DNA from 4 places in the Pseudomonas sp. PL-6 genome. Region 3 is predicted to be linked to each of the others. Evidence: predicted binding sites of a transcription regulator. Region 3 holds the regulator's gene; each other region holds the start of a gene.

Region 1 (7,616 bases), 1.9 Mb from region 3:
CCTGGCCAGCCTGTTCGCCCTGGCGTTCGAGGCGGCGATCCTGGCCGCGCGTCAGCGTCCGCTGGCGTTCTTCCTCAAGGATTACAGCGCCCTGGTCACCGCTGTGCTGCTGGCCCTGGCGCTGCCGCCCTACGCGCCCTGGTGGCTGACCCTGGTGGCGGTGGGTTTCGCCATCGTCTTCGGCAAGCAGCTCTACGGCGGCCTTGGGCAGAACCCCTTCAATCCGGCCATGGTCGGCTACGTGGTGGTGCTGATCTCCTTCCCGGTGGAAATGACCAGCTGGCCGGCCCCGCACGGTGTCGATGCGCTGGACGGCCTCAAACACATACTCGGTATCGCCAGCCTGCCCGATGGCTGGACCCAGGCCACCGCGCTGGATGCCCTGAAGGTGAACAAGAGCCTGACCATCGACGAGCTGCGCGCCGCCAACCCGGCCTTCGGCCATTTCGGCGGCGCCGGCAGCGAGGCGGTCAACCTGGCGTTCCTCGCTGGCGGCCTGTACCTGCTGCACAAACGCCTGATCACCTGGCACGCACCGGTGAGTATGCTCGCTGCGCTGTTCGTCATGAGCCTGCTGTTCTGGAACGGCAGCGGCTCGGATTCCAACGGTTCGCCGCTGTTCCACCTGCTCACCGGCGCCACCATGCTCGGCGCCTTCTTCATCGTCACCGACCCGGTTTCCGGCGCCACCAGCAATCGCGGGCGTCTGGTATTCGGTATCGGCGTCGGCGTACTGGTCTACGTGATCCGCACCTGGGGCGGCTACCCGGACGCGGTGGCCTTCGCCGTGCTGCTGATGAACCTGGCGGCGCCGACCATCGACTACTACACCCGGCCGCGCAGCTACGGCCACCGCAAGCCCAATAGCGGCTTCAAGCTGGGAGAATGAGCATGCTGCCGGAAATCAGCCGCTCGATGCTGAAGAACGCCCTGGTGCTGGGCCTGTTCGCCATCGCCACCGTCGGCAGCGTGGCCCTGTTGCAACAGGCCACCGCCAGCCGCATCGCCGCCGCCGAGCGCGAGGCGCAGGTGCGCGCCCTGGGCGAGATCCTGCCGGCCGGTAGCTACGACAACCACCTGCTGGACAACCGCATCGAGGTCAACGCCCGCGAACTCGGCCAGCGCAGCCCGCAGTCGGCCTACCTGGCGCTCAAGGACGGGGCGCCCAGCGCGCTGATCCTGCCGGTCACCGCCCCGGACGGCTACAGCGGCGCCATCCACCTGCTGGTCGGCATCTTCGCCGACGGCCGCCTGGCCGGCGTGCGCGTGCTCGGCCACAAGGAAACCCCGGGGCTGGGCGACAAGATCGAACTGGCCAAGAGCCAGTGGATTCGCAGCTTCGACGGCAAATCCCTGAGTAACCCCGGCGCAGAGGGCTGGGCGGTGAAGAAGGATCGCGGCGAGTTCGACCAGTTCGCCGGCGCCACCATCACCCCGCGCGCGGTGGTCAAGGCCGTGCACGGCGCCCTGCAGTATTTCGACGCACACCGCGCCCAGCTGCTGGGCCTGGCGGAGGACGCGCAATGACCAGCTACCGCGAGATCACGATCAACGGCCTGTGGAAGAACAACCCGGCGCTGGTGCAACTGCTCGGCCTCTGCCCGCTGCTGGGAGTGAGCAACTCCACGGTCAACGCCCTCGGCCTGGCGCTGGCCAGCGCGGTGGTGCTGGTGTGCTCCAACACCGCGGTGTCGCTGGTGCGCGGCGTGGTCAACACCGCCGTGCGCCTGCCCGCCTTCGTGATGATCATCGCCGCGCTGACCACCTGCATCGAGCTGCTGATGCAGGCCTTCACCTACGAGCTGTACCAGATCCTCGGCATCTTCATCCCGCTGATCACCACCAACTGCGTGATCCTCGGCCGCGCCGACGGCTTCGCGGCGAAGAACGCGCCGCCGCGCGCCGCCTACGACGGCCTGATGATGGGCCTGGGCTTCGGCGCGGTGCTGGTGCTGATTGGCGCCGCCCGCGAGCTGCTCGGCACCGGCGCCCTGCTGGCCAACATGCACCTGCTGTTCGGCCCGGTTGCGGCCGACTGGCAGATCACCCTGGTCAGCGACTACAAGGGTTTTCTGCTGGCCATCCTGCCGCCGGGCGCCTTTATCGTCCTCGGCCTGCTGATCGCCGGCAAGAACCGCATCGACCAGGTATTGGCCGAGCGGGCCAAGGCCGCCGCCCCCGAGGCGCCCGCGCCAAGCCGTCGCGTGCGAGTGACCGGAGTGATCGAGTGAACGCTGCCAAACGCCTGGAAATCTTCCGCCGTCTGCACGAGGACAACCCGGAGCCGAAGACCGAGCTGGCCTACAGCACGCCCTTCGAGCTGCTGGTAGCCGTCACCCTGTCGGCCCAGGCCACCGACGTCAGCGTCAACAAGGCCACCGCCAAGCTGTTCCCGGTAGCCAACACCCCGGAGGCCATCCATGCGCTGGGTGTCGAAGGGCTTAGCGAGTACATCAAGACCATCGGCCTGTACAACAGCAAGGCGAAGAACGTCATCGAGGCCTGTCGCATCCTGATCGAGAAGCACGGCAGCCAGGTGCCGGACAACCGCGAAGACCTCGAAGCCCTGCCGGGCGTCGGCCGCAAGACCGCCAACGTGGTGCTCAACACCGCCTTCCGCCAGCTGGCCATGGCGGTGGACACCCATATCTTCCGGGTCAGCAACCGCACCGGCATCGCCCCCGGCAAGAACGTGCTGGAGGTGGAGAAGAAGCTGCTCAAGTTCGTGCCCAAGGACTATCTGCTCGACGCCCACCACTGGCTGATCCTGCATGGCCGTTACGTCTGCACCGCGCGCAAACCGCGCTGCGGCGCCTGCCGCATCGAGGATCTGTGCGAGTACAAGGCGAAGACCTCGGACGATTGATCGACCATTGATCCGGGCGATCATCCGATTGAAAAAATCTTTTTTACCCGCTCTATTTTTGCCGCTATAAGGTGCGCAAATGGCCCCGGAGCCTGGAGTGGAACATATGAGCACTGACAAAGAAGACCTCGAACTGGACGAAGACTTTGTCGCGGAAGAATCGGACGATGCCGAGCCTGCGGTGGAAGTCGCCAAGACCAACCTGACCAAGCGCCGCATCATCGACAACTTCCTCGAAGAGCGACGCCTGCACAAGCAGCTGGCCGAGTACGACTTCGACATCTGACGGTCGAGTCGGATAAAAAAGCCCCGCACAATGCGGGGCTTTTTCGTGGCGGCGATAACCTCAGTCCTTGCGCGACGGCGACAGCAGCTCGATCTTGTAGCCGTCCGGATCTTCCACAAAGGCCAGGATGCTCGAACCGTGCTTCATCGGCCCCGGTTCGCGGGTGATCTTGCCGCCGCGCGAGCGGATGTCCTCGCAGGCCTTGTAGACGTCGGCCACTTCCAGGGCGATATGGCCGTAGCCGGTGCCCAGCTCGTAGCTGTCCACGCCCCAGTTGTGGGTCAGTTCGATCACGCTGTTGTGCGCCTCGTCGCCGTAACCGACGAAGGCCAGGGTGAACTCGCCGTCCGGGTAGTCCTTGCGGCGCAGCAGGGTCATGCCCAGCACTTCGGTGTAGAAGGCGATGGATTTGTCCAGGTTGCCGACGCGCAGCATGGTATGCAGCAGTCTCATCAGGTTTCTCCTCAACGATTGGCCGTGATCTCGGCCCTAAAAAGAAACCCCGGCTCGTGGCCGGGGTTCCTCTGACACGGTGCAAGCAGTCTATCAGATCAGCTTACGGCCCTTGCCGGCGGCGATGCGCATGCGCAGGGCGTTGAGCTTGATGAAGCCGGCCGCGTCCTGCTGGTTGTAGGCGCCGCCATCTTCTTCGAAGGTGGCGATATTGGCGTCGAACAGCGAGTCGTCGGACTTGCGGCCGGTGACGATGACGTTGCCCTTGTACAGTTTCAGGCGCACCACGCCGTTCACGTTGGCCTGGGAGGCGTCGATCATCTGCTGCAGCATCAGACGCTCCGGGCTCCACCAGAAACCGTTGTAGATCAGGCTGGCGTATTTCGGCATCAGCTCGTCTTTCAGGTGGGCCACTTCACGGTCGAGGGTGATCGACTCGATGGCGCGGTGGGCGCGCAGCATGATGGTGCCGCCGGGCGTCTCGTAGCAGCCGCGCGACTTCATGCCGACATAGCGGTTTTCCACGATGTCCAGACGGCCGATGCCGTTCTCGCCGCCGATGCGGTTCAGCTCGGCCAGCACCTGAGCCGGGGTCATGGCCTTGCCGTCGATGGCGACGATGTCACCGGCCTGGTAGGTCAGCTCGATATAGGTCGGTGCGTCCGGAGCTGCCTCAGGCGAGACAGTCCATTTCCACATGTCTTCTTCGTGCTCGGTCCAGGTGTCTTCCAGCACGCCGCCCTCGTAAGAGATGTGCAGCAGGTTGGCGTCCATGGAGTACGGCGACTTCTTCTTGCCGTGGCGCTCGATCGGGATGGCGTGCTTCTCGGCGTAGTCCATCAGCTTCTCGCGCGACAGCAGGTCCCACTCGCGCCAGGGGGCGATGACCTTCACGCCCGGCTTCAGTGCGTAGGCGCCCAGCTCGAAGCGCACCTGGTCGTTGCCCTTGCCGGTGGCGCCGTGGGAGATGGCGTCGGCGCCAGTCTCGTTGGCGATCTCGATCAGGCGCTTGGCGATCAGCGGACGGGCGATGGAGGTACCCAGCAGGTACTCGCCTTCGTAGATGGTGTTGGCGCGGAACATGGGGTAGACGAAATCGCGGACGAACTCTTCGCGCAGGTCGTCGATGTAGATTTCCTTGACGCCCATTGCCTGGGCCTTGGCACGGGCCGGCTCGACCTCCTCGCCCTGGCCGAGGTCGGCGGTGAAGGTCACCACTTCGCAGTTATAGGTATCTTGCAGCCACTTGAGGATCACCGAGGTGTCCAGGCCACCGGAATAGGCCAGAACTACCTTTTTGACGTCCGCCATGCCATCACTCCACGGGTTGTACGGTAAAACCCGTGATTCTACTGACCCTGCGGGCCAATTTACAGGGGCGCGACAGCTTGTGACGACGAAGCGACGCCGTTTTTCGCCTCAGGACGGCGTGCTGCCGGCCGGATCGGCCGGGGCGCTCGGCGCAGCGTCAGGCGCCGTGCTCGGCGGCGCGACCTCGGCCGGCGGCAGGCGATCCAGGCGCAGGGTGGCGCGGCGGTTCTTGGCGCGGTTGGCCTCGTTGTTGTTGGGTACCAGCGGGTAGCGCTCGCCATGAAAACGCAGGGTGATCTGCTCCACCGGCACGCCGCCGGCCACCAGGTACTCCTGCACCGCCAGGGCGCGCCGGCGCGACAGGTCGCGGTTGGTCAGGCGGTTACCGCTGTTGTCGGCGTGGCCGTCGATCTGGAAGCTGTTGATGCTGGGGTCGGCCTTGATGAAGTCGAGGACGATGTCCAGCTTGGCGCGGGCCATGGCGTCCAGCTCGATACCGCCGCCGGGAAAGCCGATCTGCGCCTGGCGGATCTGCTCGAAGTTGACCGGCAGCAGCTTGGCGGTGCAGGCCTGGTAGTCCTCGTAGGCCTTGTGGAACTTCACCGGCAGCAGGCGCACCTCGAGGCTGTCGCCGCCGTTGAGGGTGCGGTGGCGTACCAGCGGGCTGCGCCCTTCCAGCAGACCGGTCAGCAGCCGCGCGCCCTGCTCATGGGAGCTATTGAACGGTACCTCGCCGTTGCCGACGCTGACCACGCCCAGGTGGATGTCGCCGCGCCCCGGTTGCCAGGGCGCTGCCGCCGCCAGCAGGGTCGCCGAGCCGGCGCCGAGCCAGCGTTCACGCGCCTTGAGGCGGAAGGTCACCTGCTCGCCGGCACGGCGCACGAACTCGCCGCTGCCGAACTGGCTGATCGGCTGGCTCAGGCGGCACTCGAACTGATCGCCCTCGACCTTCCATTCCACCTGTTCCAGGCGGGTCTGAAAGCTGACGGCGTGCGCCGGCAGGCTCAGGGCCAGGCCGGCCAGCAGACAGGGAAGGACAAGACGGGGCTGGCGCACGACGGGCTCCACGAATACACGGTTCTCCCTAGGTATCGGTGCCTTGGCGAAAAACTGTAGGGGCGAATTGCTTCGCGCACCGCTCGTGTCGGCACGCAAAATCCGCCGGCGCGACGTCGTCCGTCCCGCCCACAGCGCATTTTCCGGCGGTTTCCGGTAGCATTCCGCTCACGTTTTACCCGCCTGGAAGCTCCCATGTCCGACCGCCTGACTCTCCTGCGTCCCGATGACTGGCACATTCACCTGCGCGATGGCGCGGTGCTGCCGCACACCGTCGGCGACGTCGCGCGCACCTTCGCCCGCGCCATCATCATGCCCAACCTGGTACCGCCGGTACGCAACGCCGCCGAGGCCGACGCCTATCGCCAGCGCATCCTGGCCGCACGCCCGGCCGGCAGCCGCTTCGAGCCGCTGATGGTGCTCTACCTCACCGACAACACGAGCCCCGAGGACGTGCGCCAGGCCAAGGCCGCCGGCTTCGTCCACGCCGCCAAGCTGTACCCGGCCGGCGCCACCACCAACTCCGATTCGGGCGTGACCAGCATCGACAAGATCTTCCCGGTGCTGGAAGCCATGGCCGAGGTGGGCATGCCGCTGCTGGTGCACGGCGAGGTGACCCGCGCCGAGATCGACGTGTTCGACCGCGAGAAGGCCTTTATCGACGAGCACCTGCGCCGTGTGGTCGAGCGCTTCCCCACGCTGAAAGTGGTGTTCGAGCACATCACCACCCGCGACGCGGTGCAGTTCGTCGAGGCCGCGCCGGCCAACGTTGGCGCCACCATCACCGCCCATCATCTGCTGTACAACCGCAACCACATGCTGGTCGGCGGCATCCGCCCGCACTTCTATTGCCTGCCGATCCTCAAGCGCAACGTGCACCAGGAAGCCCTGCTCGACGCCGCCGTCAGCGGCAGCCGCAAGTTCTTCCTCGGCACCGACTCGGCGCCGCACGCCAAGCACGCCAAGGAAGCCGCCTGCGGCTGCGCCGGCTGCTACACCGCCTATGCCGCCATCGAGCTGTACGCCGAGGCCTTCGAGCAGCGCGGTGCACTGAACAAGCTGGAAGGCTTCGCCAGCTGCCACGGCCCGGACTTCTACGGCCTGCCGCGCAACAGCGACTCGATTACCCTGGTGCGCCAGGACTGGACCGCCCCGGCCAGCCTGCCGCTGGGCGAGCAGACGGTGATCCCCCTGCGCGCCGGCGAAACCCTGCGCTGGAAGCTGCTGGAGGGCCAGGCGTGAGCGAAGAGCATTACGACGACGAACTCGATCCCAGCCTGCCGTCCGGCCCGCGCACGCCCATGGCGGCGCGCTTTCGCGGCTACCTGCCGGTGGTGGTGGACGTCGAGACCGGCGGTTTCAACTGCGCCACCGACGCCCTGCTGGAGATCGCCGCAACCACCATCGCCATGGACGAGAGCGGCTTCCTCTACCCGGATCACACCCACTTCTTCCGCATCGAGCCGTTCGAAGGCGCCAATATCGAGGCGGCGGCGCTGGAGTTCACCGGGATCAAGCTGGATCACCCGCTGCGCATGGCGGTGAGCGAAGAGCACGCCCTCGGCGAGATCTTCAAGGGCCTGCGCAAGTCGATCAAATCGGCCGGCTGCAAGCGCGCCATCCTGGTCGGCCACAACAGCAGCT
Region 2 (7,616 bases), 1.4 Mb from region 3:
GTGGCGCTTAACGCGCTGCTCGGCGTCTACCGCCAGCTCGGCTACCCGCTGCTGGAGGTCTCGGCTCATCAGGGCGACGGCATGGAGCAGCTGAAGAAGCGCCTGGACGGCCACGTCAGCGTGTTCGTCGGCCAGTCAGGGGTGGGCAAGTCGTCGCTGGTCAACAGCCTGCTGCCCGGGGTCGATACCCGCGTCGGCGCGCTGTCGGAGCTGACCGGCAAGGGCACCCACACCACCACCACCGCGCGGCTGTTCCACTTTCCCGGCGGCGGCCAGCTGATCGACTCGCCCGGCATCCGCGAATTCGGTCTCGGCCACGTCAGCAGGGATGACGTGGAAGCCGGCTTTATCGAATTCCACGACTTGCTCGGGCGCTGCCGCTTCCGCGACTGCAAGCACGACCGCGAGCCGGGTTGCGCGCTGCTCCTGGCCCTGGAGGAAGGGCGCATCCAGCCGCAGCGCATGGCCAGCTACCGGCATATCCTCGCCAGCCTGCCCGAAGACGAGTATTGAGCGGCGCCGACCTGCGCCAGTAAGCGGGAGGCCGAGGCCTACTGGTCGACCGGCCGATCGAACTGCAGCGCGCCGTCCTCGAAGATGTTCAAGCGCTCGCGCACCTGCTCGCCCGGCAGCGGCTCGTCGGTCGCGCCGGGCGCCGCCGGTGCGGCCTCGGCAGGTGCCGGCGGCGCTTCGTCGCTGCCCTGCTCACCCTCGATGGCGCGCTGCGCCTTCTTGGTCAGCACGATGATGTCGATGCGCCGGTTGACCGGATTGAAGGGGTCGTCGCGGTCGAACAGGGCCGAAGAGGCGTAACCGACCACCCGCGCCACCTGCTCGTCGGCATAGCCGCCGGCGATCAGGGTGCGCCGCGCAGCGTTGGCGCGATTGGCCGACAGCTCCCAGTTGCCGAAATCGCCGCGACCGACGAAGGGTTTGGCGTCGGTGTGGCCGCTGACGCTGATCTTGTTCGGCACCGCGCGAATGGTGTCGGCCATGGCCAGCAGGATGTCCTCGAAATAGGGCTGCAGCTCGGCGCTGCCGAGGGCGAACATCGGCCGGTTCTCGGCGTCCATGATCTGGATGCGCAGGCCGTCCTGGGTGATCTCGAACAGGATCTGGTCCTTGAAGCGCTGCAGCTCGGGGTTCTCGTCTACCTTGTTCTGCAGTTCCTGCAGCAGCAGCTCCAGGCGCTCGCGCTCCAGCTTGTCGGCCAGGGTCTCGACCTGGTCGGCGTCGATCTCCACGTCCTGGCTGTCGGGCTGATCCTGGATTTCCGGATTGAGGGTGCGATCCGGCGCCGGCGTCGGCGTGCCGCCGAGATCGATGGCGTGCGGGCTGGCGCTCTCGGTGAAGCCGATGGGGTCCTGGAAGTAACCGGAAATGGCCTTCTTCTGCTCCGGGGTGGCCGAGGACATCAACCACATCACCAGGAAGAACGCCATCATGGCCGTGGCGAAGTCGGCGAAGGCGATCTTCCAGGCGCCGCCGTGGTGCCCGCCGGCGCGCTTCTTGCCGCGTTTGACGATGATCGGCTGGTTGTTTTCCATGGCTTAGTTGCCGCGCATGGCCTGTTCGAGCTCGGTGAAGCTCGGCCGGTGCGCCGGGAACAGCACCTTGCGGCCGAACTCCACCGCCAGGCTCGGCGGCATGCCCGAGGCCGAGGCCACCAGGGTCGCCTTGATCGCCTCGTAAAGGTTGACCTCCTCCTTGGCGTCGTGCTCCAGCGCCACCGACAGCGGGCCGAAAAAGCCATAGGAGGCGAGGATGCCGAGGAAGGTGCCGACCAGCGCGGTAGCGACCTTCTCGCCAATCTGCGCGTTGTCCGCCTCGGCGAGGATCGACATGGTGATGACGATGCCCAGCACCGCGGCGACGATACCCATGGCCGGCAGGCCGTCGGCGACCTTGGCCACCGCATGGGCGGGGTGCTCCACATCCTCCTTGAGGCTGGCCAGTTCCATGTCGAACAGGCCCTCCAGCTCGTGCGGGGCCATGTTGCCGGAGGACATGATGCGCAGGTAGTCGCAGATGAAGGCGGTCATCCGCGCGTCCTTGAGCACACCTGGGTACTTGCTGAAGATCGGGCTGGCGTTGGGGTCCTCGATGTCCGCCTCGATGGCCATCATGCCTTCGCGGCGGCTCTTGTTGAGGATCTCGTAGAGCAGCTTGAGCACTTCCAGGTAATAGGTGTGGGTGAAGCGGGTGCCGAACATGCTCACCGACTTCTTGAATACCGTCATGAACATGCTGCCCGGGTTGGCCTGGAGGAAGCCGCCCAGCGCCGCACCACCGATGATCAGCACTTCGTAGGGATGAACGAGCGCCATGAACTGCCCGCCGGACAGGACGAAGCCGCCGAAGACGCAGCCCAGAACCACGATGATGCCGATGATTTTTGCCATAGAAGAGTGCTTGCAGAGCCAAGAGAGAGGGTTATTAAAAACAACCCTTCTAATTATCGGAACTTATACGCCAGACTATAGCCAGTTAAGGTCAAAAGCCAGTTCGGCTCAACTCACATGTCGACGCCAAAGCCCCTGCCACGCACCCTCGACGCCTGGCTGCACCAGCTGGCCAAGCTGCCCCTGCCGATCGAGCAGGAGCAGCATGCACGCCTGCGGCGCACCCTCGGCGACGGGCGTCGCACCTGGGGCGAGATCGCCGAGGCGATCGAACTCAGCCCGACCTTTGCCCTGCAGGTGCTGCGCGAGGCCAACCAGGCCGGCGGCACCCTCAGCGACCCGGCCGACAGCCTGGAGACGGCGCTGGCCCGCCTCGGCCTGAAGCGCTGCGAAACCCTGCTCAACCAGGCCCCCGCCCTGCCGGCAGGGGAAATCCCGCTGGCCCTGCGCCAACTCCTGCTGATCAGCCAGCATGCCAGCCAACAGGCGCGCGGCCTGTTCGGCGCACGTCTGGCGCGCCTGTGGAACGAACTGCATGGCTGCAGCCTGCTGTTTCTCGCCCCGCTCTGGCCGCTGCTATGTGCCCATCCGCAGCTGTTCGAGGCCTGGGAGCAGCGCGTCCTGGTCAAGGGCAAGCGGCCGACCAAGGTGGAGCAGGAGCTGCTCGGCGTACCGCTGCTGCAGCTGTGCCTGCAACTGGCCGAACGCTGGCGCCTGCCGGAGTGGATAGTGCAGGGCTACCGCCTGCTGGAGCGCGACCGCCGCCTGCTGGTCAAGGCGCTGCATATCGCCCGCGACAACCAGCACCCGCTGCACCAGCAGCAGTTGCTTGATGCCGACATCCCCTTGCGCCGCTGGCTGACCCAGCCGAGCAACTGCGTGCTGCTGGCCAACGGCCTGGCGCTGTCGGCGCACCAGGCCTGGAACGCCCCGCACAGCCTGCGCTGGCAGCGCCTGACCGGGCTCTACCTGCAGCTGCCGCTGGCCGAGGTGCAGCAGGAAGTGCACCGACACGCGGTGAGCAGCGCCCGCCTGAACCACGACGCCCAGCCCTGGCACCCGGCCCAGGCCCTGCTCTGGCCCTGGGACGCCCGTCGCCTCAACCCGTCACGCAGCCCGGCGCCGGCGCCCAGAAGCGACGCCCTCGACGCCTGGCGCCAGCACTGCGCCCGCCTGCTGGCTGAGCCCAGCGCCTTCGCCAACGTCCTGCAGCTGACCGCCTGCGCCCGCGACGCCGTGCAAGCCTGCGGCCTGAACCGGGTACTGCTGCTACTCGCCGATCGTCAGCACAGCCGCCTGCAGGCCCAGCAGCAGGCGGGGCTGGAGCCGGGCGCCAGCGCCCTGAGCCTGGACCCGGCGCACAGCCAGGTGCTGCGCCGGCTGCTCGCCGAACCCGGTCAGCTGCGCCTGAGCCCGGCCAATATCGCCCAGTTCTCCGCCCTGCTGCCGGGCAGCCTGAAGGCGCTGTTCCCCGGCGAACACCTGCTGCTGCGCTCGCTGGCCAGCAATGGCCGGGTGGTCATGCTGCTGGTCGCCGACCAGGGCGGCCAGCCGTTCAACGAGCTCGGCCTGCAGGCCTTCGGTAAAACCGTGCAATGCATCGAGCGCGCCCTGGCCAGCTTCGCCAGGCGCGGGCGCTAGCCCTTTCCGCTACAATCGGCCTCTTTTCATTCGAGGAGGCCTCCATGTCCGCCTTCGCCAACCTGCCCCTGGTGATCGAGCCCGCCGAGCTGGCCAGCCGCCTGGACGCCGCCGAGCTGATCCTGGTCGACCTCAGCGGCGCGGCGCGCTATGCCGCCGGGCATATCCCCGGCGCGCGCTGGGTCGACAGCAAGCGCACCCAGCTGGGCCGCCCGCCCGCCCCCGGCCTGATCCCGCCACAGGCGCAGCTCGAAGCGCTGTTCGCCGAACTGGGCCATCGTCCGGACGCCACCTACGTGGTCTACGACGACGAGGGCGGCCCCTGGGCCGGGCGCTTCATCTGGCTGCTCGACGTGATCGGCCACAGCCGCTACCACTTCCTCAATGGCGGCCTGCAGGCCTGGATCGGCGAGGGCCGCGCACTGAGCCAGGACAGCCCGCCGGCGCAGCACACGCCGGTGGCGCTGACCCTGCACGACGAGCCGACGGCCAGCCGTGACTATGTGCAGGCGCGCCTGGGCGCCGCCGACCTGGCGATCTGGGACGCCCGCGGCGCGGACGAATACCGTGGCGAGAAACTCAGCTCGGCGCGCGGCGGCCATATCCCCGGTGCGGTCAACTTCGAGTGGACCGCCGGCATGGATCCGCAGCGCGGCCTGCGCATCCGCGACGACATCGCCGAAGTGCTGCAGGATCTGGGCATCACCCCCGACAAGGAAGTGATCACCCACTGCCAGACCCACCGCCGCTCCGGCTTCACCTACGTGGTGGCCAAGGCGCTGGGCTATCCGCGGGTCAAGGCCTACGCCGGCTCCTGGGCCGAGTGGGGCAACCTGCCCGATACCCCGATCGAGCGCTGAACCCGGCCCCAATCAGCTGCACGCGCCGGCTGCCTCAGCACCGGCTCCGAACCCTCAAGGACACACGATGAAACAACGCCTGTTTATCCTCAGCCAGTACCTGCTGCCCCACCACCTGCTGTCGCGGCTGATCGGCTGCGTCGCCGAATGCCGCATCGGCTGGCTGAAGAACCCGCTGATCACCTGGTTCGCCAAGCGCTACCAGGTGAACATGAGCGAGGCCCGGGTCGAGGACCTGCGCACCTACGAGCACTTCAACGCCTTCTTCACCCGCGCCCTGAAGGACGGCGCTCGCCCGCTGGACGAGACCCCCGGCGCGATCCTCTGCCCGGCCGACGGCGCCATCAGCCAGCTCGGCGCCATCGAGCACGGCCGCCTGTTCCAGGCCAAGGGCCACAGCTTCAGCGCCGTCGAACTGCTCGGCGGCGACGCCGAGCGCGCCGCGCCCTTCATGGGCGGCCAGTTCGCCACCGTGTACCTGTCGCCCAAGGACTACCACCGCGTGCATATGCCGCTGGCGGGGACCCTGCGCGAGATGGTCTATGTGCCGGGGCGACTGTTCTCGGTCAACCAGACCACCGCGGAGAACGTGCCCGAGCTGTTCGCCCGCAACGAGCGGGTGGTCTGCCTGTTCGACACCGAGCGCGGGCCGATGGCCGTGGTGCTGGTCGGCGCGATGATAGTCGCCAGCGTCGAGACGGTCTGGGCCGGCCTGGTCACCCCGCCCAAGCGCGAGCTGAAAAGCACCCGTTACGACGCCGCCGCGCGCGCACCGATCGAACTGGCCAAGGGCGCCGAACTCGGTCGCTTCAAGCTGGGCTCCACCGCCATCGTGCTGTTCGGCCCGCAGCAGGTGCAGTGGGCCACCGAACTGGGCGCCGGCAGTGCCGTGCGCATGGGCCAGTTGCTGGGCCACGCCGAGGCCTGAGCGACGCCGCGGCACTGAACCCGGTCGCAGACCGCCTGGTCATAGTTGCGTACTCTGGCACGGCCGCCCGTCCCCGGGATGGGCTGCGACCGCGGCGAGATGCTGCTAGAGTTCGAAAGACTATTACGAGAGCCGCTAGCTTTTGCGTGGCCGGAGTATCCGAGTTTGATGGATAAACAGAGTCCCCACCTACTGCTGTTGCGTGTCCCCACCCCGAGCAAGCCCAGCCTGAGCTTCTGCGACGGCAGTCCTCGTGACCTCAAGCGCTGGCTCGCCGGCCTGCCCAAGGCCAACATCGGTGAAACCGCGCGCCAGCTGTACCAGAGCCTGGTGGAACTCAACCAATTCCTCACTCCCTCGGAAAACCGCCTGCAACTGCTGGAGCTGCTGCGCCCGGAAGTGCACTTCGTCTGCCAGCACCTGGAACGCCACTTCCTCAACCAGGCCATCGTCCTCGACGAGCGCCCGCGCAAGGTCGCCAACCTGTGCCAGGCGCTGCAGAACCACCTGGCCGTCGGCTACAAGCTGATCATCTCGCGGGTCATGGCGCGCAGCGGCAAGGAGCGCGACCAGTTGCTCGCCGTTGCCCTGCAGCGCGCCAGCCACAGCCTGTGCAGCCCGCTGATCCGCGCGAGTCAGCTGTACTGCCCGGTGCCCGAAGGCCTGTGGCTGGAACTGCACCAGCTGTATCAGATCGCCAGCAAGCAGCGCCTGCAGCGCCAGGCGACCCGCGATCCGCTGGCGCGCCACTCGCCCGGCCTGAGCACCGAGCAGTGCTACCTGACCGCCCTGCTGCTCGGCTGCGCGCGCACCAACCAGATGCGCCAGAACGGCATCGCCCGCCTGGCCGAAGCGCTGGAGCCCTGGAGCACCCTGGTCAGCCTGCAGGCCGGCGACCTGCCGAGCAGCCTGTTCGTCCTCGCCCCGCAGGTGGACGGCCCGCCGCGCTACAAGTCGCTGTACCCCGACAACGAACTGCACAACCTGCTGGGCATCGACCCGCAGCCGCTGGTGGACGCGATCAAGGAATACCTGCTGCTGCCCGAGGAGGACCGGCCCAGATCGCGCCTGCCGGTGCCCGAAGGCATGAGCCTGGACCTGCTGCAACACGTTTGCGCCGCCTGGGGCGACATCGCCGAGCGCACCTTCCAGCGCACCAGCGGCCACGGCAACCTGACCCTATGCATCGGCATGAGCGCCCTGCACTTCTTCCTCGCCGGCGAACAGTCCTTCGGCGACGTGCTCAAGCGCCCCAGCGAGACCGGCGCCGCGGTGTTCAAGCCCTCGACCGGCGCGCCGGACGTCTGGGCCAACGCCTTCGACGCGCAGCGCAGCGGCGGCGGCGAGTTCCACTTCGAGGAGATCCAGTACAGCAAGGTCAGCGCGAGCGAGCAGCCCGTCGAGCCGCAAAGCAGCGGCGAAAGCTATCCCACCTACCCGTTGGCCATCGTCAACCACAGCCCCGGCGGCTACTGCCTGTCCTGGCCCAAGGAGGTGCCCGCCCAGCTGCAGGCCGGCGAACTGCTCGGCGTGCAGGACAGCCCCAGCCAGGGCTGGAGCGTGGCCATCGTGCGCTGGATCCGCCAGGTGCGCGGCGGCGGCACGCAGATGGGCATCGAGCTGATCGCTCCGCATGCCCGCTCCTGCGGCCTGCAGCTGGTGCGCAAGGCCGAGCAGAACAGCCAGTACCTGCGCGCCCTGCTGCTGCCGGAGATCAGCGCCATCTCGCGCCCGGCCAGCCTGATCACGCCGCGCCTGCCGTTCCAGGAAGGCAGCAAGGTGCTG
Region 3 (7,616 bases):
GAAGCTGCAGCGTTCCCTGGTGGAAGCGGCGCAGCGCCAGGAAATGCTCGGCAAGCCGGTGATCCTGCTGGTGGCCGGGCCGATTCGGGCGATGTTGTCGCGCTTCGCGCGGTTGGCGGTCTCCAGCATGCACGTGCTGGCCTACCAGGAAATTCCGGACAACAAGCAGGTCACCATAGTCGCCACTGTGGGCCAGAACTGAGGTAAAGGGTCATGCAGGTCAAACGCTTCTTCGCCGCCGATATGCGGGCCGCCATGAAACTGGTGCGAGACGAGCTGGGCGCCGATGCCGCGATCATCGGCAATCGCCGGGTGGCCGGCGGCGTCGAGCTGACCGCTGCGCTGGATTACCAGGTGACGCCGGCGCCGGTACGGCCGAACCCGGCCCTGGAAGCCGAGCTGCGCAAGACCCAGGCGCGCATCGCCAGCGCCCAGGCCGAACTGGCCACCCGTGCCGAGCAGGACGCCGGCAAGGATCGCCAGCTGTTCGCCAACGAGTCGCTGGTGGCGCCGGAATTGCCGGCCACCCCGGTCAAGCCGCAGCGCCCGGCCGAGCCTGCACCGGTGCAGCCTGCGGTCGATCCGCGCGCGCTGGACGCCATGCGCTTCGAACTGCACGGCCTGCGCGAACTGATCGAAATGCAGCTCGGCTCCATCGCCTGGGGCCAGCTGCAGACCCGCCGCCCGCAACAGGCCAACCTCTGGCGCCGCCTGCAGCGCATGGGCCTGTCTGCCGAGCTGTCGCAGGCGCTGCTGAACAAGGTCGCTGACGTCGCCGAGCCGCGCCAGGCTTGGCGCATGCTGCTGGCCTACCTGGCTCACGCGATCAAGACGCCGAAAATCGAGCCGCTGGAAGAGGGTGGGGTGATCGCCCTGGTCGGCCCCGCCGGCATGGGCAAGACCACCACCCTGGCCAAGCTGGCGGCCCGTTACGTGCTTAAGCACGGCGCGCAGCAGGTCGCCCTGGTCAGCATGGACAGCTATCGCATCGGCGCGCAGGAGCAGCTCAAGACCCTGGGCCGCATCCTCGGCGTGTCGGTGACCCAGGTCGACCCTGGCCAGTCGCTGCTGCAGGCCCTGGCGCCACTGGCGAAGAAACGCGTGGTACTGATCGACACCGCCGGTCTGCCGGGCAACGACCCGGCGCTGCGCCTGCAGCTGGAGAGCCTGGCGGCGCGCGGCCTGCAGGCGAAGAATTACCTGGTCCTGGCGGCCACCAGCCAGAGCCAAGTGCTCAAGGCCGCCTACCATAGTTACAAGCGCTGCGGCCTGGCAGGCTGCATACTGACCAAGCTGGACGAAGCCGCCAGCCTGGGCGAGGCTTTAGGTCTGGCTATAAGCCAGCATCTGCCGGTAGCCTATGTCGCCGACGGCCCGCGGATTCCGGACGATCTGCAGGTGCCGCGCAGCCACCAACTGGTCAGCCGCGCGGTGGGCCTGCAGGCCGCCGAGGAGCCGAGCGAGGACGCCATGGCGCAGCTGTTCGCCGGGCTCTACCAGAGCCCGGCGCGACGCGCCGGCTGAGGCAGCGAGAAGAGAATGTTGCACCCTCGGGCGACGCCGTCGCCGGAGTGAACGGCCGGATGGCCAAGTCGAAGTTAGACAAGGTGTGTAGAAAACATGGGTATGCATCCCGTACAGGTGATCGCGGTGACCGGCGGCAAGGGTGGCGTCGGCAAGACCAATGTGTCGGTGAATCTGTCCATGGCCCTGGCCGATCTCGGTCGGCGGGTGATGCTGATGGACGCCGACCTCGGCCTGGCCAACGTCGACGTTCTGCTGGGGCTGGCGCCCAAGCGCACCCTGGCCGATGTGATCAGCGGCGAGTGCGACCTGCGCGACGTGCTGCTGCAGGGGCCGGGCGGCATCCGCATCGTGCCGGCGGCGTCCGGCACGCAGAGCATGGTCAACCTCTCGCCGATGCAGCACGCCGGGCTGATCCAGGCGTTCAGCGAGATCAGCGAGAATCTCGACGTGCTGGTGATCGACACCGCCGCCGGCATCGGCGATGCGGTGGTCAGCTTCGTCCGCGCCGCCCAGGAGATCCTGGTGGTGGTGTGCGACGAGCCGACCTCGATCACCGATGCCTACGCGCTGATCAAGCTGCTCAACCGCGACCACGGCATCAGCCGCTTCCGCGTGCTGGCCAACATGGCCCACAGCCCGCAGGAAGGGCGCAACCTCTTTGCTAAGCTGACCAAGGTGACCGATCGCTTCCTCGACGTCGCCCTGCAGTACGTCGGCGCCGTGCCCTACGACGAGTGCGTGCGCAAGGCCGTGCAGAAGCAGCGCGCCGTCTACGAAGCCTTCCCACGATCCAAGTGCGCCCTGGCGTTCAAGGCGATAGCCCAGAAGGTCGATACCTGGCCGCTGCCGGCCAACCCCCGCGGCCATCTGGAGTTTTTCGTCGAACGTCTGGTGCAGCAACCGACGGCAGACAGCGCCGTATGACAGCAGCTTCTGGACTTCGTATGTACAACAAGGCGCAGGCGCAGGATTCGCAGCACCAGTTGATCGAGCGCTATGCGCCTCTGGTCAAACGTATCGCCTATCACCTGCTGGCCCGTCTGCCGGCCAGCGTGCAGGTCGACGACCTGATCCAGGCCGGCATGATCGGCCTGCTCGAGGCCTCGCGTAAATACGACTCCAGCAAGGGTGCCAGCTTCGAAACCTTCGCCGGCATCCGCATCCGCGGCTCCATGCTCGACGAAGTGCGCAAGGGCGACTGGGCGCCGCGTTCGGTGCACCGCAACAGCCGCATGGTCAGCGACGCGATCCGCGTCGTGGAAGCGAGAACCGGGCGCGACGCTAAAGATCAGGAGGTTGCGGCCGAACTCCAATTGAGTCTGGAAGATTACTACGGCATCCTTGGCGACACTTTGGGCAGCCGCCTGTTCAGTTTCGACGACCTGTTGCAGGACGGCGAGCACGGCGGGCTGCACGAAGACGCCGGGCACACCCACCTCGAACCTTCGCGGGACCTCGAAGACGAACGCTTCCAGGCGGCATTGGCCGAGGCCATCGCCGGTCTGCCGGAGCGCGAACGTCTGGTGCTGGCGCTGTATTACGATGAAGAACTGAACTTGAAGGAAATCGGCGAAGTGCTGGGGGTCAGCGAGTCGCGCGTCAGCCAGTTGCACAGCCAGTGCGCCGCGCGTCTGCGTGCGCGCCTGGGCGAGTGGCGCGCCAGCTGAGTCGGTTTCACGATTAAAGGACGTCATTGCGTGTGCAATACGTTTGGGACTGTACGGAGGTCGACTTGGACAAGAACATGAAAATCCTCATCGTTGACGATTTCTCGACGATGCGACGGATCATCAAGAACCTCTTGCGTGATTTGGGTTTCACCAACACCGCAGAGGCCGACGATGGCACCTCGGCGCTGCCCATGCTGCAGAGCGGCAGTTTCGACTTCCTGGTGACCGACTGGAACATGCCCGGCATGACCGGCATCGACCTGCTGCGTGCGGTGCGCGCCGACGAGCGCCTCAAGCACCTGCCGGTGCTGATGGTCACCGCCGAGGCCAAGCGCGATCAGATCATCGAGGCGGCCCAGGCCGGCGTGAACGGCTATGTGGTCAAACCCTTCACCGCCCAGGTGCTGAAGGAAAAGATCGAGAAGATCTTCGAGCGGGTCAACGGCTGATGTCGGCCGCGAGGGTGCTATGGAACACGATGACTCCATCTTGGGCGACCTCGAGTCGACCCTGAAAAGCAACGCCCGCGAGTTGGTCGACAGCCTGGAAAAAGGCAACTTCGGCGCCGCGGTACAACTGATCAACGAGCTCAACAAGGTCCGCGACCGCGGGCTGTACCACGAGGTCGGCAAGCTGACCCGCGAGCTGCACAACGCCATCGTCAACTTCCAGCTCGATCCGCGCATGCCGCACGCCCAGGAGCTGTCGCAGATCGCCGATGCCACCGAGCGCCTGAATTACGTGGTCACCATGACCGAGAAGGCGGCCAATCGCACCATGGACCTGGTCGAGCAGAGCGCACCGCTGGTCAACGACCTCAGCGACGAAGCGCAGAGCCTCAGCGCCGAATGGGGCCGCTTCATGCGCCGCGAGATGGGCGCCGAGGGCTTTCGTGAGCTGGCCAAGCGTATCGAGCTGTTCCTCGCCCGCAGCGAGCGCGACAGCAGCAAGCTGTCCGGTCATCTCAACGACATTCTGCTGGCGCAGGACTACCAGGACCTCACCGGGCAGGTGATCAAGCGCGTCACCCAGCTGGTCACCGAGGTGGAAAGCAACCTGCTCAAACTGGTGCTGATGGCCAGCCAGGTCGACCGTTTCGCCGGCATTCAGCACGACCATGAGCAGCTGCGCGCCGAACAGGAAAAATTAAAAGAGCCATCTCGGGGTGAAGGTCCGCAGATTCATGCCGATAAGCGTGATGACGTCGCCTCCAGTCAGGACGATGTCGACGACCTGCTGTCCAGTCTAGGATTCTAAGGAGTTCCCCCCTATGAGCTTCGGCGCCGATGAAGAAATCCTCCAGGACTTCCTGGTAGAGGCCGGCGAGATCCTCGAACAGTTGTCCGAACAGTTGGTCGAGCTGGAAAGCCGCCCGGACGACATGAACCTGCTCAACGCCATTTTCCGCGGTTTCCATACCGTCAAGGGCGGGGCGGGATTCCTCCAGCTCAACGAGCTGGTGGAGTGCTGTCATATCGCCGAGAACGTCTTCGACATCCTGCGCAAGGGTGAGCGACGCGTCGACGCCGAGCTGATGGACGTGGTGCTCGAAGCCCTGGATGCGGTCAACGGCATGTTCGGCCAGGTGCGCGAGCGCAGCGAGCCGACCCCGGCGTCGGCCGAGCTGCTGGCGGCGCTGTCGCGGCTGGCCGAGCCGGCTGGTGCCGAGCCCGCCGCCGTGGCGCCTGCTGCCGCGCCGAAGTCCGAAGTCGCCGCCTCCGGCGACATCACCGACAGCGAGTTCGAGCAGCTGCTCGATGCCCTCGGCGAAGCGCCGGCCGGCGACAGCGTGGCGGCCAGCGACGAGATCACCGACGACGAATTCGAATCCCTGCTCGATCAGCTGCACGGCAAGGGCCAGTTCTCCGCGGCGGCTGAGAGCTCCGTCGGCGCGGCCGTCGCGGTCGCGGCCGTCGCGGCGCCGGCCGGCGACGAAATCACCGACGACGAATTCGAGGCGCTGCTCGACCAGTTGCACGGCAAGGGCCAGTTCGCCGGTGCAGTCGAAGCGCCAGCGCCGGCCGGCCCGGTGGCGGCGGCGAGCAGCGACGAGATCACCGACGACGAATTCGAATCCCTGCTCGACCAGTTGCACGGCAAGGGCAAGTTCGTCCCGCCCAGCGAGACCGCTGCCGCTCCGGTGGCCAAGCCGGCTGCCCCGGTTGCCCCAGCCAAGCCGGCTGCGGCGAAGCCGGCGGCCAAGGCCGAACCGGCCGCACACCGCCCGCCTGCAGCTCCGGCGCCCGCGGCGGACAAGGCGCCGGCGGCCAGCGAGGCGGAAACCACGGTGCGGGTCGATACCGCGCGCCTCGACGAGATCATGAACATGGTCGGCGAGCTGGTGCTGGTGCGTAACCGCCTGGTGCGCCTGGGCCTCAACAGTGGCGACGAGGCCATGTCCAAGGCGGTGTCCAACCTCGACGTGGTCACCGCCGACCTGCAGACCGCGGTGATGAAGACCCGCATGCAGCCGATCAAGAAGGTCTTCGGTCGCTTCCCGCGCCTGGTACGCGACCTGGCGCGCAACCTGAAGAAGGAAATCAACCTCGAGCTGGTGGGCGAGGAAACCGACCTCGACAAGAACCTGGTCGAGGCCCTGGCCGACCCGCTGGTGCACCTGGTGCGCAACGCCGTCGATCACGGCGTGGAGACCCCGGAAGAACGCGAGAAGGCCGGCAAGCCACGCGGCGGGCGGGTGGTGCTGTCCGCCGAGCAGGAGGGCGACCACATCCTCTTGTCGATCACCGACGACGGCAAGGGCATGGACGCCGACGTGCTGCGCGCCAAGGCGGTGGAGAAGGGCCTGCTGGACAAGGATGCAGCCGACCGCCTGAACGAGTTCGAGTGCTACAACCTGATCTTCGCCCCGGGTTTCTCGACCAAGACCGAGATTTCCGACGTGTCCGGCCGCGGCGTCGGCATGGACGTGGTCAAGACCAAGATTTCCCAGCTCAACGGCACGGTCAACGTGTTCTCGCAGAAGGGGGCGGGCTCGAAGATCATCATCAAGGTGCCGCTGACCCTGGCGATCATGCCGACCTTGATGGTGATGCTGGAGAACCAGGCCTTCGCCTTCCCGCTGGTCAACGTCAACGAGATCTTCCACCTCGACCTGTCGCGCACCAACGTGGTCGACGGCCAGGAGGTGGTGATCGTCCGCGACAAGGCGCTGCCGCTGTTTTACCTCAAGCGCTGGCTGGTGCCGCAGGCCTTCCACGAGGGCCAGCGCGAAGGCCATGTGGTGATCCTCACCGTGGGCAGCCAGCGCATCGGCTTCGTCGTCGACCAGCTGGTGGGCCAGGAAGAGGTGGTGATCAAGCCGCTGGGCAAGATGCTCCAGGGCACCCCGGGCATGTCCGGCGCCACGATCACCGGCGACGGGCGCATCGCCCTGATTCTCGACGTACCGAGCATGCTCAAGCGCTACGCTCGACGTTTCTGATGGTTGCGGCGTCGGTCGGTCCGGCGCCGTTTAGGAGTGTGTATGGCAGTCAAGGTTTTGGTGGTGGACGACTCCGGCTTCTTCCGCCGGCGCGTTTCGGAAATTCTGTCTGCCGACCCCAATATCCAGGTGGTGGGCACGGCCACCAATGGCCGCGAGGCCATCGACCAGGCGCTGGCGCTCAAGCCCGACGTGATCACCATGGACTACGAGATGCCGATGATGGACGGCATCACCGCGGTGCGGAACATCATGCAGCGCTGTCCGACGCCGGTGCTGATGTTTTCCTCGCTGACCCACGAAGGCGCTCGCGTCACCCTCGACGCCCTGGACGCCGGCGCGGTGGATTTTTTGCCGAAGAATTTCGAGGACATCTCGCGCAACCCGGAGAAGGTCAAGCAGCTGCTGTGCGAGAAGGTGCACAGCATCGCGCGCAGCAACCGCCGTTTTAGTTCGGCCGCGGTCGCTCCGGCGCCGGCTACGGCCAGCCCTGTGCCCGCGCCGGGCAGCCGGCCGGCGGCAACCACGGCCCGCCCGGCCGGCCTGCAGCCGCGCCCGGCGAGCCCGGTTGCGGCGCCCGGCGGCGCAGTCGGCGCCAGTTCCGCGGCGCCCAAGCGCAAGGCCTACAAGCTGGTGGCCATCGGTACCTCCACCGGCGGCCCGGTGGCCCTGCAGCGGGTGCTGACCCAGCTGCCGGCCAATTTCCCGGCGCCGCTGGTGCTCGTCCAGCACATGCCGGCAGCCTTCACCAAGGCCTTCGCCGAGCGTCTGGACAAGCTCTGCCGCATCCAGGTCAAGGAGGCCGAGGACGGCGACCTGCTGCGCCCCGGCCTGGCCCTGCTGGCCCCCGGCGGCAAGCAGATGATGGTCGACGCCCGCGGCGCGGTGAAGATCCTGCCCGGCGACGAGCGCCTGAACTACAAGCCCTGCGTCGATATCACCTTCGGCTCGGCGGCCAAGTCCTATGGCGACAAGGT
Region 4 (7,616 bases), 120 kb from region 3:
CTGCTGCAGGGCTCGATCCAGGTGTTCCAGCACAGTGCCCAGCAGCGCGGCCTGCAGCTGCAACTGGACAGCCAGCCGGGGCTGGAGCAGCTGGAGATGCGTGGCGACCCCACGCGCATCCGGCAGATCCTGGTCAATCTGATCGGCAATGCGCTGAAGTTCACCGAAGATGGCGGCATCCGCGTGGAAACCCGCTGGCAACCGCTGGACGAGCAGGTGCTGTGGTTCACCTGCGCGGTGCACGACAGCGGCATCGGCATCGACGCCGAGCGCCTCGAGCACATGTTCGACGCCTTCCAGCAGGCCGATACCTCGATCTCCCGCCGCTACGGCGGCACCGGCCTCGGCCTGCCCATCGCGCGCACCCTGGCCGAACGCATGGGCGGCACCCTGCGCGCCGAGAGCGAGGTCGGCGCCGGTTCGGTGTTCACCCTGGAGATTCCCCTGCCGTTCCGCCAGCGCAGCGAACAGGAACAGGCCAGCGAGAGCCTCAAGCCGGGCGGCGACGGCCAACCGGTGCTGCTGGTGGAGGACAACCCGGTCAACCAGACGGTGATCGAAGCCATGCTGCGCAGCCTGGGTTACCGGGTCAGCCTGGTCGGCGACGGCCAGCAGGCGCTGCACAGCTTCGCCCAGCACGATTACGCAGCGATCCTGATGGATTGTCGGCTGCCGCTGATGGACGGTTACGAAGCCACCCGGCAGATCCGCCAGCAGGCCAGAGGCCAGCAGATACCGATCATCGCCCTGACCGCCAACGCCCTGCAGGGCGACCGCGAGGCCTGCCTGGCCGCGGGGATGAACGACTACCTGGCCAAGCCCTTCAAGCGCGCGGATCTGCAACACATCCTGCAGCGCTGGCTGCCACCCCGACCATAGGCGAGTGGCAGCGGCGCGGTGGCGGGGTTACAAGGAGAAATGCCGGCGGCTGTGACAAGGCCGCGGCAGCGGAGTACAACTGTACTCACCGCGCTGTGACTTTCACCACAACGCAACAGTCTATGACTAGGCTGCCGGCAGACGCCTACCAGGCGTGGCCGGCCAGGACGATTCGCCCAGCCTTAGAAGCGTGGGGACAATTGAGGAGCTCGCATGACAAGACAAAACGCCTATACCCGGGAAGACCTGCTCGCCTGCAGCCGCGGCGAACTGTTCGGTCCGGGGAACGCGCAACTGCCCGCCCCGAACATGCTGATGATCGACCGCATCGTTCACATCAGCGAAACCGGCGGCAAGCACGGCAAGGGCGAAATCGTCGCTGAGCTCGACATCAATCCGGACCTGTGGTTCTTCGGCTGCCACTTCGAGGGCGACCCGGTCATGCCCGGTTGCCTCGGTCTCGACGCCATGTGGCAGCTGGTCGGCTTCTACCTCGGCTGGCAGGGCAACCCCGGCCGCGGCCGCGCCCTGGGTTCGGGCGAAGTGAAGTTCTTCGGCCAGGTGCTGCCGACGGCGAAGAAGGTCACCTACAACATCCATATCAAGCGCACCATCAGCCGCTCGCTGATCCTCGGCATTGCCGACGGTAGCGTCAGCGTCGACGGACGCGAGATCTACAGCGCCGAAGGCCTGCGCGTCGGCCTGTTCACCTCCACCGACAGTTTCTGAAGGACTTGCACATGCGTCGTGTAGTGATCACCGGTCTGGGCATCGTTTCCTGCCTGGGCACTGACAAAGAAGCCGTAGCCGCCAGCCTGCGTGCCGGCAAGTCGGGCATCCGTTTCAACCCGTCCTATGCCGAGATGGGCCTGCGCAGCCAGGTCTCCGGTTCGGTCGAACTGAACCTGGAAGAGCTGATCGACCGCAAGGTCTACCGTTTCATGGGCGACGCCGCCGCCTTCGCCTACCTGTCCATGGAGCAGGCGATCAAGGACGCCGGCCTCAGCGAGGAACAGGTCTCCAACCCGCGCACCGGCCTGATCGCCGGTTCCGGCGGCGCCTCCACCTTCAACCAGATGGAAGCCCTCGACATCCTGCGCGAGAAAGGCGTCAAGCGCGTCGGCCCGTACCGCGTGCCGCGCACCATGGGCAGCACCGTCTCCGCCTGCCTGGCCACGCCGTTCAAGATCAAGGGCGTGAACTACTCGATCTCCTCGGCCTGCGCCACCAGTGCTCACTGCATCGGCCACGCCATGGAACAGATCCAGATGGGCAAGCAGGACGTGGTGTTCGCCGGTGGCGGCGAAGAAGAACACTGGAGCCAGAGCTTCCTGTTCGACGCCATGGGCGCCCTCTCCACCCAGTACAACGAAACCCCGGACAAGGCCTCGCGCGCCTACGACGCCAAGCGTGACGGTTTCGTCATCGCCGGCGGCGGCGGCATGGTGGTGGTCGAGGAGCTGGAACACGCCCTGGCCCGCGGCGCGAAGATCTACGCCGAAATCGTCGGTTACGGCGCCACCAGCGACGGCTACGACATGGTCGCACCGAGCGGCGAAGGCGCGGTGCGCTGCATGCAGCAGGCCCTGGCCACCGTCGACACGCCGATCGACTACCTCAACACCCACGGCACCTCCACCCCGGTCGGCGACGTCGCCGAAAGCCGCGCGGTGCGCGAGGTGTTCGGCGACAAGGCGCCGGCCATCAGCTCGACCAAGAGCCTGTCCGGCCACAGCCTGGGCGCCGCCGGCGTGCAGGAAGCGATCTACTGCATGCTGATGATGGAAGGCAACTTCATCGCTGCCTCGGCCAACATCGAGGAAGTCGATCCGGAACTGGCCGACCTGCCGATCCAGCTCAAGACCGTGGAGAACGCCAAGCTCGACACCGTGATGAGCAACAGCTTCGGCTTCGGCGGCACCAACGCCACCCTGGTGCTCAAGCGCTGGGCCGGCAAGTGACAGCTGCCCGGCAGTAAAGACAACGGCGCCTGTGGGCGCCGTTTTCGTTGCGGCATCAGAAACCCTTGTGGGAGCCGGCTTACCGACGATCAGCCTGGCTCGCCGGCAGCCCCCCTGTCGGCCTCAGACCTTGAAGCGCGCCACCAGGCTGTTCAGGTCCACCGCCAGGCGCGACAGCTCCTGGCTGGCGGCGCTGGTCTGGTTGGCACCGGCCGAGCTCTGCAGCGACAGGTCGCGGATGTTGACCAGGTTGCGGTCCACCTCGCGCGCCACCTGCGCCTGCTCTTCCGAGGCGCTGGCGATCACCAGATTGCGCTCGTTGATCGAGGCGATCGCCTGGGCGATCTGCTCCAGCGCCGTGCCGGCGGCCTGCGCCACCTCCAGGGTGGAACGGGCGCGGCCGTTGCTGCTGTGCATCGCCCCCACGGCCTGGTCGGTGCCGCTCTGGATGCCGCCGATCATCTGCTCGATTTCCTGGGTCGACTGCTGGGTGCGATGGGCCAGCGCCCGCACCTCGTCGGCGACCACGGCGAAGCCGCGGCCAGCGTCGCCGGCCCGCGCGGCCTCGATGGCGGCGTTGAGCGCCAGCAGGTTGGTCTGCTCGGCGATGGAGCGGATCACGTCGAGCACCTTGCTGATCTCGCGCACCCGCTCGGCCAGCTGCTCGACCTGCCCGGAGGTGCTGTTCACGTCCTCGGCCAGCTGACTGATCGAGCTGACGGTCTGGCGCACCTGCTCGCGGCCCTGCTGGGCGACCTGGTTGGACTCGCGCGAGGCCTCCGAAGTGCTCACCGCGTTGCGCGCCACCTCCTCCACCGCCGCGGTCATCTGGTTGACCGCAGTGGCGGCCTGTTCGATCTCGGTGTTCTGCTGGTGCAGGCCGCGGCTCGAGTCCTCGGTCACCGCGTGCAGCTCCTCGGACGCCGAGGCCAGCTGGTTGGAGGAGTCGGCGATGCTCTGGATGGTGCTGCGCAGGCTCTGCTGCATGCTTTTCAGCGCCGCCAGCAGGCGCGCCGGCTCGTCGTTGCCGAGCACCTGGATCGACTGGGTCAGATCGCCCGAAGCCACCACCTCGGCTACCCGCACCGCTTCGGTCAGCGGCGCGACGATGCTGCGGGTCAGCAGCAGCGCCAGCGCCACGGTGGCCAGGGCCGCCAGCAGCAGCATGCCGATGACCCAGGCGCGCGCCGACTCGAATACCGCGCCGGCGCGCTGCGCCGCGGCCGAAGCGGCGTTGCGGTTGAGTTCCGAGAGCTCGCGCAGGCCACGGGCCATGGCATCGGCGTGCTGGTTGAGCACGCCGCCGGCGACCGCGATCGCGGCATCGAAATCGCCGCGGCGCACCGCCTCGACTATCCGCCCCTGCTCCTGCAGGTAGGCCGTCTCGGCCCGTTTGAAGTCGTCGTAGAGACGACGTTCCTCGCTGGTGGTGATGCGCTGCTCGTAAGCCGTTTGCGCCTTGGCGAGCATGGCACGCAGCTCCTCGGCCAGGCGCAGGTTGTTCTGCACCTGCTCCGGTTCGCGGTTGAGCATCAGGCGCAGGGTGATGGCGCGCAGGCGCAGCGCGTCCTGACTCACCTCGGCCAGCGCCAGCACGCTGGGCAGCCAGTTTTCGTCGACCTCGGTGGACTGCTTGCGCATCTCCGCCATCTGCAACAGAGAGAAGGCGCCGAGCAGCAGCACCAGCAGTGCCACCAGTCCAAAACCCAGGGCCGCCCGCGGGGCGATGGCAAGATTACGCAGCGACATTGATGGTGCTCCTGTTGTCGGCAACCCACCGCCATTCCTGACTGCAGGTCTGAAGAGATTCAGCTAACTACTTAATTTCCCTTGTATCGGCTCGTGCCTTGGACGCTTGATGGGGCGCACGAAAATTTTCTGCACACATGCCGAAGGCGCCCCGCGGGGCGCCTTCGTTTGGCGAGCGGATGCTTCAGGCCGCCTCCTCCAGCTCCTCTACCTTGCGCTTGCCGCGCAGGCGCGGCAGCAGCATCGGCACCCGTTGACGATAGCTGCGGTACTGCGGATACGCCCGCAGCAGGTCGCGCTCCTCGAAGACGATGGCCAGCAGGATGTAGGCGCTGGTGGCCAGGGCAAACAGCAGGTGGGTGGCGCTCATCTGCGGCGTGCACCAGAAGGCGAAGAACCAGCCCAGGTACAGCGGGTGGCGCACCAGCTTGTAAACCCCCGGGGTCTGGAACGGCAGCGCGGTGTAGGGCCGGCCGAGCAGTTGCAGCCACACCTGGCGCAGGCCGAACAGGTCGAAATGGTTGATCAGGAAGGTGCTGTACAGCACCAGCGCCCAACCGAAGCCGAAGCCGGCGTTGAGCAGCAGGCGCCCGCTGCGGTTGTCGATCTCCCAGATCATCCCGCCCAGCGGCTGCCAGAAGTAGAACAGGGCGATCAGCGCCAGGCTGGAAAACAGCACGTAGGTGCTGCGCTCCGCTTCGGCCGGGATGATTCGCGTCCACAGGGCCTTGAAGGCCGGGCGCGCCATCACACTGTGCTGCACGGCGAACAGGGTCAGCAGCAACAGGTCGATCGCCAAGGCGTCGGCCAGGGGCAACAGCGGTTCACCGTCTATGGTACGCGGCGCCGCCGGCAGATTGCCGACGAAGGCCATGGCGTAGAGAAAGGTGGCCAGGAACAGGGCGTAGCAGGCAAGGCCGTAGATAAAAATGGCAAGGCGTTTCATGAGGAGTCCTCGATGCGCGGGCGCGCGCCTGATGTTCGTCTAGGCAATCAGTTCAGTTCCATGTAGCGGCGCGTCAGTTCGGGGTTCTGCGCCAGGTAGATGCACAGCATGCGGTCGCCGGCGGCGCACGCCTTGCGGCGGCGCGCGGCGCCGTGCTGGCGCGGCGCCGTCTCGCCGGCGGCCTGGCTCGGGCTCATGCGCCCGGGGGTGAAGAATGGGAGTTTCATGGGATGTTGCCTCGTGGTGGTTGGGGGCTGCAGGCTGTTGCCGAGCCCTGAGGCCAGCTTGCCGAGCCCCTGTATCGCCACGATGGCGCCGTGCTGCGCCTTTGTATGCCTTGAGTATCAGCGGGTATCAGCCGCCAGTTGGGCGCTCAGCCAGGCGTACAGGCGGCCCTGGTCCAGCGGCTTGTGCAGCAGCGCGCGCACGCCCTGGGCCAGCACCTCGGCCTCCTCGAGACGCTCGCTGAAGCCGGTATAGAGGGCGATCGGCAGATCGGCGCGGGCGGCCAGCAGGCGCCGCGCCAGTTGCAGACCGGTCAGGCGCGGCATGCACTGGTCGATGATCGCCAGGTCCCAGGCGTAGGGATCGGCCAGCAGCTCCGCGCTGGCCTGCTCGGCGTCGCACCACAGGCGCGTGTGCAGCCCCCAGCCGGCCAGACGCTCGCAGACGAACTCGCCGACCAGGCGCTCGTCGTCGATCACCGCCACCCGCCCACACAGCGCCGGCCAGGCATGCGCGGCGGCCACCTGCGCCGTCACCGCGCGCGCCGGCGCACCGGCCTCGGCCTGCGGCGGCAGACAGATCTCGAAGCTGCTGCCCTGGCCCGGGCGGCTGTGCACGCGGATATGCCCGCCGTACTCGTGAACGATGCCGTGGGCCATCGACAGGCCCATGCCGCTGCCCTGCCCCGGCGCCTTGGTGCTGAAGAACGGCTCGAACATGTGCAGCTGCACCGCCTCGGCGATACCCGGCCCGGAGTCGCTGACCCGCAGCACCAGGTAGTCGCCGGCAAACGCCTGCTGACAGGAGGCACAGATGCCGTGCGGCTGCAGGCCGCGCTGCAGTTCGATGCGCAGGCGGCCGCTGCCGGCCATGGCGTCGCGGGCATTGATGCACAGGTTCATCAGCACCTGCTCCAGCTGCAGCGGATCGACCCGCGCCAGCGGCAGCGCCTGGGCCAGTTGCAGGTCGATCTCGATGCTGCTCGGCAGGGTCGACTGCAACAGCTGGCGGAACTCGCCGATCAGCTGGTCGAGCGCCACCGCCTGCGCCTGGCCGCGCCCGCCGCGGCTGAAGGTGAGCATCTGCTGGATCAGGTCGCGGGCCTTCTCCGCCGAGTGCTGCACCCGCGTCAGGTAGTGGCTCAGGCGTTCGTCGCCCTGACGCTCGGCCAGTTCCTCGGCCATCACCGTGTAGCCGAGCATGCTGGTCAGCAGGTTGTTGAAGTCATGGGCGATGCCGCCGGTCAAATGGCCGATGGCCTCCATGCGCTGGGCCTGGCGCAGCTGCTGCTCCAGATCGGCGCGCTGCTGCTCGGCCTGACGGCGCTCGGTGATGTCGCGCAGAAAGCCGATGAACTGGCTGCCCTGGGCGCCCTGCACCACCGTGATGGCCAGTTCGGCGGGAAACTCCTGACCGTCGGCGCGCATCGCCTGGACCTCGACCCGACGCCCCAGGAAGGCGCCCTCGCCGGTCGCCAGATAGCGGCGGAAGCCCTGGTTGTGGGCTGCGCGATGCGGCAGCGGGATGATCAGCTCGGCCAGCTCGCGGCCCAGCGCCTGCTCGCGGCGATAGCCGAAACACTGCTCGGCGGCCGGGTTGAAGGTGGTCACGCGGCCCTCGGCGTCCATGCCGATGATGCAGTCCAGGGCGCTGGCGACTATGGTGCGGTACTGCTGCTCGCTGGCGCGCAGCGCGCATTCGGCCTCCTTGCGCTGGCTGATCTCGCGGGTGAAGGCGAGGATACGCTCGACACCGCCGATATTGGCCCGCTTCAGGCACACCTCGTCCCAGTGCAGGCTGCCGTCGCGGTTGCGCCGGTGCCACTCGAAGCGCTGCGGGCCCTCATCGCGGGCCCG

The links. The regulator FliA, encoded in region 3, starts transcription of late flagellar genes. The targets are predictions, from matches to a motif close to CTAAAGTTTNNNNNNNNNNNGCCGNTAA.
Region 1: ACW9UL_RS16705 (flagellar protein MotY) is a predicted target of FliA. The motif match lies at 6,005-6,032, and genes of this name have one in related genera.
Region 2: motA (flagellar motor stator protein MotA) is a predicted target of FliA. The motif match lies at 2,456-2,483, and genes of this name have one in related genera.
Region 4: ACW9UL_RS09965 (methyl-accepting chemotaxis protein) is a predicted target of FliA. The motif match lies at 4,604-4,631, and genes of this name have one in related genera.

What each region holds. Positions count from the first base shown of each region.
Region 1 covers NZ_CM134189.1:3,882,913-3,890,528, forward strand. Annotated here, with positions in the region: gene ACW9UL_RS16670 (RnfABCDGE type electron transport complex subunit D) at 1-889, shown strand, start outside; gene rsxG (electron transport complex subunit RsxG) at 892-1,527, shown strand; gene ACW9UL_RS16680 (electron transport complex subunit E) at 1,524-2,231, shown strand; gene nth (endonuclease III) at 2,228-2,866, shown strand; gene ACW9UL_RS16690 (PA3496 family putative envelope integrity protein) at 2,973-3,152, shown strand; gene gloA (lactoylglutathione lyase) at 3,213-3,605, opposite strand; gene ACW9UL_RS16700 (argininosuccinate synthase) at 3,699-4,916, opposite strand; gene ACW9UL_RS16705 (flagellar protein MotY) at 5,025-5,972, opposite strand; gene pyrC (dihydroorotase) at 6,168-7,214, shown strand; gene rnt (ribonuclease T) at 7,211-7,616, shown strand, end outside.
Region 2 covers NZ_CM134189.1:604,748-612,363, reverse strand. Annotated here, with positions in the region: gene rsgA (small ribosomal subunit biogenesis GTPase RsgA) at 1-513, shown strand, start outside; gene motB (flagellar motor protein MotB) at 552-1,547, opposite strand; gene motA (flagellar motor stator protein MotA) at 1,551-2,402, opposite strand; gene ACW9UL_RS02695 (HDOD domain-containing protein) at 2,520-4,043, shown strand; gene ACW9UL_RS02690 (rhodanese-like domain-containing protein) at 4,088-4,903, shown strand; gene asd (archaetidylserine decarboxylase) at 4,971-5,831, shown strand; gene ACW9UL_RS02680 (cyclic-di-GMP receptor FimW-related protein) at 6,000-7,616, shown strand, end outside.
Region 3 covers NZ_CM134189.1:2,010,145-2,017,760, forward strand. Annotated here, with positions in the region: gene flhA (flagellar biosynthesis protein FlhA) at 1-202, shown strand, start outside; gene flhF (flagellar biosynthesis GTPase FlhF) at 214-1,524, shown strand; gene fleN (flagellar synthesis regulator FleN) at 1,621-2,451, shown strand; gene fliA (RNA polymerase sigma factor FliA) at 2,448-3,194, shown strand; gene ACW9UL_RS09375 (chemotaxis response regulator CheY) at 3,272-3,646, shown strand; gene ACW9UL_RS09380 (protein phosphatase CheZ) at 3,666-4,454, shown strand; gene ACW9UL_RS09385 (chemotaxis protein CheA) at 4,468-6,639, shown strand; gene ACW9UL_RS09390 (protein-glutamate methylesterase/protein-glutamine glutaminase) at 6,682-7,616, shown strand, end outside.
Region 4 covers NZ_CM134189.1:2,133,389-2,141,004, reverse strand. Annotated here, with positions in the region: gene ACW9UL_RS09980 (response regulator) at 1-879, shown strand, start outside; gene fabA (3-hydroxyacyl-[acyl-carrier-protein] dehydratase FabA) at 1,093-1,608, shown strand; gene fabB (beta-ketoacyl-ACP synthase I) at 1,620-2,840, shown strand; gene ACW9UL_RS09965 (methyl-accepting chemotaxis protein) at 2,964-4,589, opposite strand; gene mddA (methanethiol S-methyltransferase) at 4,774-5,535, opposite strand; gene ACW9UL_RS09955 (hypothetical protein) at 5,583-5,762, opposite strand; gene ACW9UL_RS09950 (PAS domain-containing hybrid sensor histidine kinase/response regulator) at 5,880-7,616, opposite strand, start outside.